DNA from 2 places in the Kitasatospora sp. NPDC056731 genome. Region 1 is predicted to be linked to the other one. Evidence: riboswitches for the same ligand, from Rfam matches in the RefSeq annotation. Region 1 holds a riboswitch; the other holds the start of a gene.
What was found. A riboswitch is a leader RNA that binds a small molecule or an ion and turns the genes downstream of it on or off. The one in region 1 is predicted to bind S-adenosylmethionine.
Positions count from the first base shown of each region.

Region 2: another riboswitch for S-adenosylmethionine. It lies ahead of thrC (threonine synthase); the one in region 1 lies ahead of AB0R04_RS35275 (aminotransferase class V-fold PLP-dependent enzyme).

Region 1 is NZ_JBFBNR010000060.1:21,183-25,715, reverse strand. Features, by position in the region: gene AB0R04_RS35285 (hypothetical protein) at 1-347, shown strand, start outside; gene trpD (anthranilate phosphoribosyltransferase) at 468-1,544, shown strand; SAM riboswitch class IV at 1,652-1,769, shown strand; gene AB0R04_RS35275 (aminotransferase class V-fold PLP-dependent enzyme) at 1,823-3,202, shown strand; gene AB0R04_RS35270 (Lrp/AsnC ligand binding domain-containing protein) at 3,230-3,511, opposite strand; gene AB0R04_RS35265 (rhomboid family intramembrane serine protease) at 3,553-4,335, opposite strand.
Region 2 is NZ_JBFBNR010000051.1:40,727-45,259, forward strand. Features, by position in the region: gene AB0R04_RS33375 (MoaD/ThiS family protein) at 529-807, opposite strand; gene thrC (threonine synthase) at 849-2,129, opposite strand; SAM riboswitch class I at 2,147-2,283, opposite strand; gene AB0R04_RS33385 (glucosyl-3-phosphoglycerate synthase) at 2,431-3,432, shown strand; gene AB0R04_RS33390 (trehalose-6-phosphate synthase) at 3,483-4,533, shown strand, end outside.

The DNA of each region.
Region 1 (4,533 bases):
CACTCGGCCGCCGGCCCGTCGAGGACCTTCCGGAACTGTCCTACCTGGAGTGCGCGACCACCCCGGCGGTGCTGAAGGCACTGGAGAAGGGCGGCGTGGACCTCTGCATCCTGGACGGCGAGGCGGTGCCGGCCGGCGGGCTCGGGCTCGGCCGCCAGCTCAAGGACGAGATCTACGGCTGCCCGCCGGTACTGGTGCTGATCGGCCGGCCGCAGGACTCCTGGCTGGCCGCCTGGAGCCGGGCCGACGCCGCGATCTCCCGCCCGGTGGACCCGGTGGCGCTGGCCGAGGCGGTGGCCACCCTGCTGCGGGCACGGCTGGCCAAGCGGGCCCCCGTCAGCCGCTGAAGGGTGCCGTCTCACGACTAGAGAAGACGCCGCCGCGGGAACCCGACTGGTCGATAGGCTGACTCCATCCGTACGGACGTCCCCCCGACGCGGGGAACCCGACAACAGCTGGAGTCAGCCATGGTGAACGTGAACCCTGCGAACGGTGGTACCGCACCCGCGCAGGTGGTCCGCACCTGGCCGGACGTCCTGGCGGCGCTGTTGAAGGGGGAGGACCTCGACCGCTCGGCCACCGCGTGGGCGATGGACCGGATCATGAGCGGCGAGGCGTCCCCCGTCCAGGTGGCCGGGTTCATGGTGGCGCTGCGGGCCAAGGGCGAGACGGTCGACGAGATCACCGGCCTGGTGGACGCGATGTACGCGCACGCCGAGCCGCTGGACATCCCCGGCCCGGCCGTGGACATCGTCGGCACCGGCGGGGACCGGGCCAAGACCGTCAACATCTCCACCATGTCGGCGATCGTCGCGGCCGCGGCCGGCGCCAAGGTGGTCAAGCACGGGAACCGGGCCTCCTCCTCGGCCAGCGGCTCCTCGGACGTGCTGGAGAAGCTCGGCGTCCGCCTCGACCTGTCGGCCCGGCGGGTCGCCGAGATCGCCGAGGAGGTCGGGCTGACCTTCTGCTTCGCGGCCAAGTTCCACCCGTCGATGCGGCACGCCGCCACCGCCCGGCGCGACCTCGGAGTGCCGACCGCGTTCAACATCCTCGGCCCGCTGACCAACCCGGCCAAGGTCACCTCGCACGCGATCGGCTGCTTCGACACCCGGCTCGCCGCACTGATCGCCGGCGTGCTCGCCCGGCGCGGCTCGACCGGCCTGGTCTTCCGGGGCGACGACGGCCTGGACGAGCTGACCATCACCACCACCTCACAGGTGTGGATCGTGCGGGACGGGACCGTCACCGAGACCACCTTCGACCCGCGGGACGTCGGCGTCGAGCTGGTCGGCATCGAGGCGCTGCGCGGGGCGGACCCCTCGTACAACGCCGAGGTCGCGCGCCGGCTGCTGGCCGGCGAGCGCGGGGCCGTACGGGACGCCGTCCTGATGAACACGGCGGCGGCGCTGGTCGCGCTCGACCTGGGCGAGGCACCGCTCACCGAACAGCTCGCGGCCGGCATGGCACGGGCGGAGCGGGCCATCGACTCGGGCGCGGCGCAGGAGCTGCTGCGGCGTTGGTCGGAGGCCACCAGCCGGGTGTGAGGCGGTACTTGAGAGCCCGTGCCGCAACGTCGGCGCGGGCTCCTCGACTGTCCGGATGGTGGATGTCTGTTTGACCACTCGCTGGGCGCGACCTAGAGTCTTGGCCAGGTCATGAGTGACAGCGTCAAGCCCCAGCTTGCTGTCCGGCAACCCTCCGTCCGTGGCGGGGTGCCCTGGGTGAGGACCGGGTCGCTCGGCGAATCGTCCGTGCGGCAAGCGCGGACACCCGACGACTTAGCACTCCCGGGGTCCCACACCCCCAGAAGGAGTGCATCCTCATGTCGATCGCCACCGAACTCTGCGCCCCCCTCGCCGTCCTCGGCCACGACGTCCAGGTCCCGCTCGCCAGCGGCGAGAAGGTCGGGTACGCGGCCCTCGACTACGCGGCCAGCTCCCCGGCGCTCCAGCGGGTCTGGGACGACGTCTCCGCCTACGCCCCCTACTACGGCAGCGTGCACCGCGGCGCCGGGTACCTCTCCCAGCTGTCCACCGACCTGTTCGAGCAGAGCCGCCGCACCGTCGCCGAGTTCCTCGACCTGCGCGAGGGCGACCAGGTGGTCTTCACCCGGGCCACCACCGACTCGCTGAACCTGCTCGCCGCGGCCGTCCCGGCCGGGACCCGGGTGTTCGCCTTCGAGACCGAGCACCACGCCTCGCTGCTGCCCTGGGCGCACGCCGGGCTCGACGTCCACTACCTGCGCGCGCCGCGCTCGCACGCCGAGGCGGTCGCCGCCCTGGACGCCGCGCTCGCCGAGGCGCCCGAGGGCCCCAAGCTGCTCTGCGTCACCGGAGCCTCCAACGTGACCGGCGAGCTGTGGCCGGTCGCCGAGCTGACCGGGACCGCGCACCGGCACGGCGCCCGGGTGGTGCTGGACGCCGCCCAGCTGGCCCCGCACCACCGGGTCTCGGTGCGCGAGCTGGACGTCGACTGGATCGCCTTCTCCGGCCACAAGATCTACGCGCCCTTCGGCGCCGGTGTGCTGGCCGGCCGGGCGGACTGGCTGGACGCGGCCGACCCGTACCTGGCCGGCGGCGGGGCGACCCGGACGGTGGCCCGGGAGACCGACGGCTCGGTGGCCGTCCAGTGGCACTCCGGCCCGGCCCGGCACGAGGCCGGCTCGCCGAACGTCATCGGCGCCTATGCGATCGCGTCGGCCTGCCGGGCGCTGAGCGAGGCGGGCTTCGACGCGCTGGAGGCCCGGGAGCGGCAGCTGATCGCCCGGCTGACCGCCGGGCTGGCGGAGATCCCGCAGGTCAAGGTGCTGAACCTGTTCGGCGCCGAGGCGGCCCGGGTGGGCGTGCTGTCCTTCGTCGTCCAGGGCTGGAACAGCTCGCACTTCTCGGCCGCGCTGTCCGCCGAGTACGGCATCGGGGTCCGCGACGGCCTGTTCTGCGCGCACCCGCTGCTGCGCACCCTGCTCGGGGACGAAGAGGTCTCCCCCTCCGAGTGCGGGGCGCCCGAGCCGTCGCTGCCCGGCGAGCGCAGCCTGAACGCGATCCGGGTGAGCTTCGGGGCCGGGACCCCGGACGAGCACGTCGACCGCTTCCTGACCGCCGTCCGCGAGCTGGTCACGGACGGTGCCGCGTGGAACTACCGCAACGAGGGCGGACGCTGCGTCGCCACCGTGCAGGTCGACCGGGGGCGTCGGCAGGGCTGAGGGGCCCGGTCGGCAGGGCTGAGAGGCCTACTCGTCCAGGCCGAGGGCGAAGGCGGCCTCGAGGTCGTGCTGGGAGTAGGTGCGGAAGGCGATCTGGGTCTCGGTGTGGGCCACGCCCGGGACCTTGTTCAGCCGGCCCGGGATGACCGCGGCCAGATCGTCGTGCCTGCGCACCCGGACCATCGCCACCAGGTCGTAGCCACCGGTCACCGAGTACACCTCGCTGACGCCCTCGATGGCCGCGATGGCCTCGGCGATCTCCGGGATGCGGTCGACACTGGTCTTGATCAGGACGATGGCGGTGATCACTGTTCGGGCTCCTTTGTGGGGTGCCGCCAGCGTATCGGGCGTCAGCCGGGTCGTCTCGGGGGGTGGCTGACCACCGTGCAGGCGTAGAGGAAGCCCGCCGAGAAGCCGATCACGTGGACCAGATAGGCCACCCCGGGCCCGGCCGAGTGGACCGACCACCACTGCAGGGCGAACCAGAGGCCGAGCACCAGCCAGGCCGGGAAGCGCAGCGGCAGGAACAGCAGCAGCGGGACGAGCGTTGTCACCCGGGCGCGCGGATGGAAGCGCAGGTAGGCGCCGAGGACGGCGGAGATCGCGCCGGAGGCGCCGATCAGCACCCGGGTGGAGCCCGGGGAGTGCGCCTCGGCGAGGGCGAAGCCGTACGTGGCCAGGCTGCCGGCGGCCAGGTAGAAGAGGGCGAACCGGGCCCGGCCCAGCCGCTGTTCGACGGTGGGGCCGAAGACGTGGAGGAAGAGCAGGTTGCCCAGCAGGTGCAGCCAGCCCGCGTGCACGAAGAGCCCGGTGAGGACGGACAGCGCCGGGTGCTTGCCCGGGGTGGGCGCGGCCGGGCAGCCCGGGGCCGGGTCGGGGGCCTGGGCCAGCTGCTCGGCGGTCAGCGGGCGGCCGGCCAGCACCTCGGCGGGGATGACGCCCCAGCGCTGCTCGTACCGCTGCTCCGCGCAGAGCCGGGACTGGCCGGTGCCGTACAGCGGATTGAGCCCGGCGGCCGGGCCCAGCAGGAACACCAGGGTGTTGACCGCGATCAGGGCGTAGGTGACCGCCGGGGCGGGCACGGACGGGCGTTCGCCCCGCGCGTCGGTGTGCCCGGGGGCCGTCAGTGCCATGCGGCCAAGCATCCCTCCGTGTCGGGCGTGTGACACGGCCTTGTACGGCAGGTGGACTAGCCCGCTCGTTCTCCTGACTGGTGGCCGGGATGGTTGCCTCAGGCAATAGGCTTGGGGCGGGCAATCCCGCCTCCCGCCGCCGACGCCGGGGCCCCGGGGGGAGCGCCTAGCCCACCCAGGGACCACCCGAGAGGACCC
Region 2 (4,533 bases), on a different contig from region 1:
GGTTTGAAGGCCGGCCCGGGGAACCCCCCCTGGGCGCAGCCGTGCACGCCGCAGTCCTCCGCCGGGGGTGCCTGACGGCGCCCTGTGAGCGGGTGATTACGTCGACCGCGGCTGAATGTATCCGGATCGACGCCCTCTGCAACAGGGTCAGCTGCGGGGAATTCCGGCACCGCGCCAAGGGGCAGGACGGGCGAAAGCGGGAGGAATTCGGCATTTCACGCCGGACATAGCGGACGGATTACTACAAATCCCCGCGGGAATTCTGACATCTGGCTGACATGTTTCACGGCCCAGGCACCAGACCGGTCTCAGCGGCCGGACGACCGTCCGGCGATTCGCGGGTGATTCGCGGGTGAGGATGAGGGGAAGCCCTGTTCCCAACCGAGCCACACTCTACTCCGACTTGACCCCGCCATATTCCCGCCGAAATACGGCCGGCCGTCCGTGCGTACGGAGAACGGAATTCCGTACGCGCGGACGGCCGGTCGGACGAACGGCTCGGGCGGGGTGCCCGGATCGGGGCGCGGCTCAGCAGCCGCCGGCCACCGCCGGGATGATCGAGACGCTCGCGCCGGCCGCGATCCCGGTCGCCAGGCCCTCGGCGAAGCGCACGTCGTCGTCGTTCACGTAGACGTTGACGAAACGGCGCAGCTTGCCGGCGTCGTCCAGGATGCGGGCGGCGATCCCCGCGTGGTTCTTCTCCAGGTCGGCGATGACCTCGCCCAGGGTGGCGCCCTCGGCGGCCACCTCGGCGGCGCCGCCGGTGTAGGTGCGCAGGATGGTGGGGATACGGACGTTGGCGCTCATGGTTCTCCTAGCGGGTGCGACCCAGCGGGGTGGGGGGTGTTTCAGGCGGACGCGAGGCCGGCGTCGTGGAAGGACGCCAGGGTCGGGCGGATGACAGCGGTCATCCCGGCCCCGGCGACGGCGTCCAGGGTCTTCAGGCCGTCGCCGGTGTTGATCGCGACGGTCTCCTTGGACGGGTCCAGCTGGCCGGTCTCCACCAGCTTCTTCAGCACGCCGACGGTCACCCCGCCCGCGGTCTCGGCGAAGACGCCCTCGGTCCGGGCCAGCAGCCGGATCGCGTCCACCACCTCGGCGTCGGTGACGTCCTCGACCGCGCCGCCGGTGCGCCGGGCGATGTCCAGCACGTACGGGCCGTCCGCCGGGTTGCCGATCGCCAGCGACTTGGCGATGGTGTCCGGCTTGACCGGGCGGATCACGTCCTGGCCGGCCTTGAACGCCGCCGACACCGGCGAGCAGCCCGCCGCCTGGGCGCCGAACACCTTGTACGGCCGGTCCTCGACCAGGCCGAGCCTGATCAGCTCCTGCAGCCCCTTGTCGATCTTGGTCAGCTGGGAGCCGGAGGCGATCGGGATGACGATCTGCTCCGGCAGCCGCCAGCCGAGCTGCTCGCAGATCTCGTACGCCAGCGTCTTGGAGCCCTCGCCGTAGTAGGGGCGCAGGTTGACGTTGACGAAGCCCCAGCCCTCGCCGGCCGGGTCGCCGATCAGCTCCGAGCAGAAGCGGTTCACGTCGTCGTAGTTGCCCTCGATGCCGACCAGCTCGCCGCCGTACACCCCGGCCATGACGACCTTGCCCTGCTCCAGGTCGTGCGGGATGAACACGCAGGACTTGAAACCGGCCCGGGCGGCCGCCGCGCCCACCGCGCCGGCCAGGTTGCCGGTGGAGGAGCAGGAGAGCGTCGTGAAGCCGAAGGCCCGCGCGGCCTCGATGGCGCAGGCCACCACGCGGTCCTTGAACGAGTGGGTCGGGTTGCCCGAGTCGTCCTTGATGTGCAGCTGCGCGGTGAAGCCCAGCTCACGGCCCAGGTTGTCCGCCTTGACCAGCGGGGTCCAACCGGGGTTCAGGTTGGGCTTGGTGGCGACGTCGGCCGGGACGGGCAGCAGCGGCGCGTAGCGCCAGATCGAACTCGGGCCGGCCTCGATCCGGCGGCGCAGCGCCTCGGCGCCCTCGCTGCCGAAGTCGTACGCGATCTCCAGCGGGCCGAAGCACTCCAGGCAGGCGAAGCTCGGACCGAGCGGGAAGCGGGTGCCGCACTCCCGACAGGACAGCGCGGTGGCGGGGCCGAGGTCCACGGATGCGGGTGCGACAGTGTCGATAGCCATGATGGCGGAGGCCTCTCTCCTCATCTTCCCCGTGGCACGGTCGCGCCACAGGCCGGAATTGGCACCTGTCCCGCCGGGGCCTGTCGACAGACAGCCGCGCGAGAAGGTTGCCGGGACGTCAACGGGCCGTTCCCTCAGTCCCTCTGGATGAGCTTGTGAAATTGTGGTGGTGCTCAACGGCGACCCCGACGTGCAAAGGTCCGGCCGCTGTACGAAGACTGTATCCGAAGGCGTCAACCCCGAACGGGATCGTCCGCCACGCGAGATGGCGCGTCCCACCGACCCCGCCGAGGAGAGTCCCGTGCCCGCCGAACCGACCCCCGCGCTGCTCCCGCAGGCGGCGTCCTGGCTGCGCCGCCGCTCGTGGAGCGCGGTCGACCGGCCGGTGCACGCCCTGCTGGAAGCCAAGCGCCGGACCGGCCACACGGTCAGCGTGGTGCTGCCCGCACTGGACGAGGAGGCCACCGTCGGCGACATCGTCCGCACCATCCGCCGCGAGCTGATGGAGCGCCTCCCGCTGGTCGACGAACTCGTCGTGATCGACTCCGGCTCGGCCGACGCCACCGCCGCCGTCGCCGCCCGGGCCGGCGCCCGGGTGGAGTACCGCGACGCGATCCTGCCCCGGCTGCCCGCCGTCCCCGGCAAGGGCGAGGTGCTCTGGCGCTCGCTGCTGGTCACCCGCGGCGACATCGTCTGCTTCGTCGACGCCGACCTGCGCGAGTTCGACCCGGCCTTCGTCTCCGGCATCCTCGGCCCGCTGCTCACCGAACCGGACATCCAGCTGGTCAAGGCCATGTACGACCGGCCGCTGGAGACGGAGGGGGCGGTGGTCCCGGCCGGCGGCGGCCGGGTCACCGAACTGGTCGCCCGCCCGCTGCTCAACCTGCACTGGCCGGAACTCGCCGGTTTCGTCCAGCCGCTCGGCGGCGAGTACGCGGCCCGCCGCGCGCTGCTCGAACGGCTCCCCTTCCCCACCGGCTACGGCGTCGAACTCGGACTGCTGGTCGACGCGCTGGAGACGGTCGGGCTGGACGCCCTGGCCCAGGTGGACGTCGGCGTCCGGCACCACCGGCACCAGGACGGCCAGGCCCTCGGCCGGATGGCCGCCACCATCTACCGCACCGCCCTCGAACGCCTCGACCGCACCCACCGGCTGAAGGCCTCGGCCGACCTCGTCCACCCGCTGCTGACCCAGTTCACCCGCGACCCGCAGAGCCGGGAGTTCACCGCCCACACCCACCCGGTGACCGCCCTGGAACGCCCGCCCATGCACACCGTGCCCGAGTACGCGACCCGACACTGAACACCCACCGAAAGGGTTTGCCGCTCCGGAGCCCAGGCAACGTACCAAATATGGGCGATCTCACGACCGAACGTTCGAGTGCGACCGGCACCGCCCCCGTCCTGGTGGCCTCCAATCGGGGACCGGTGTCGTTCAGCACCGCGGACGACGGCACGCTGACCCTCCGCCGCGGCGGCGGAGGCCTGGTCTCCGGCCTCTCCGCCATCGACGACCCCGACGCCGTCTGGGTCTGCGCCGCCCTCGGCGCCGCCGACCGACAGGCCGCCAGAGAGGCCCCGGACGGCCGCCTCGACCTCGCCGGGCACGACGTGGGCGGCCAGGCCGTCCGCATGCTGGACATCGATCCCGACACCTTCGCCCGCGCCTACAACGGCGTCGCCAACTCCACCCTCTGGTTCGTCCACCACCTGCTCTACGCCACCCCCACCGCCCCCGCCTTCGACGCCGGGTTCCGCACCGAGTGGGCCGCCTACCGCGCCTACAACGCCGCCTTCGCCGAGGCGCTGGCCGCCGAGGCCGCCCCCGGGGCCGCCGTGCTGGTCCAGGACTACCACCTCTCGCTGACCCCGGCCCTGCTCCGCGCCGCCCGCCCCGACCTGCGGATCGGCCACTTCTCGCACACCCCGTGGGCCCCGCCCGAGTACTTCCGGCTGCTGCCCGACGACGTCGCCGAGGCCGTCCTCACCGGCATCCTGGGCGCCGACCGGGCCGGCTTCCTGACCCGCCGCTGGGCGCTGGCCTTCGCCGACTGCTGCGCCGACCTGCTCGGCGCCGAGGTCGACCGGGACGCCATGACCGTCACCCACGCCGGCCGCACCACCCGGCTCGGCGTGCACGCGCTCGGCGCCGACGCCGACTTCCTGCGCGAACGCTCCCACCGCCCGGACGTCGACGAACGCCTCGCCGCCCTCCGCGAGGCCGTCGGCGGGCGCCGCACCATCGTCCGGGTCGACCGCACCGAGCTGAGCAAGAACATCGTCCGCGGCCTCCAGGCCTACCGGCACCTGCTGCGCACCCGCCCCGAATGGCACGACCGGGTGGTGCACATCGCCTTCGCCTACCCCTCGCGCACCGACCTCGCCGAGTACCGCGCCTACACCG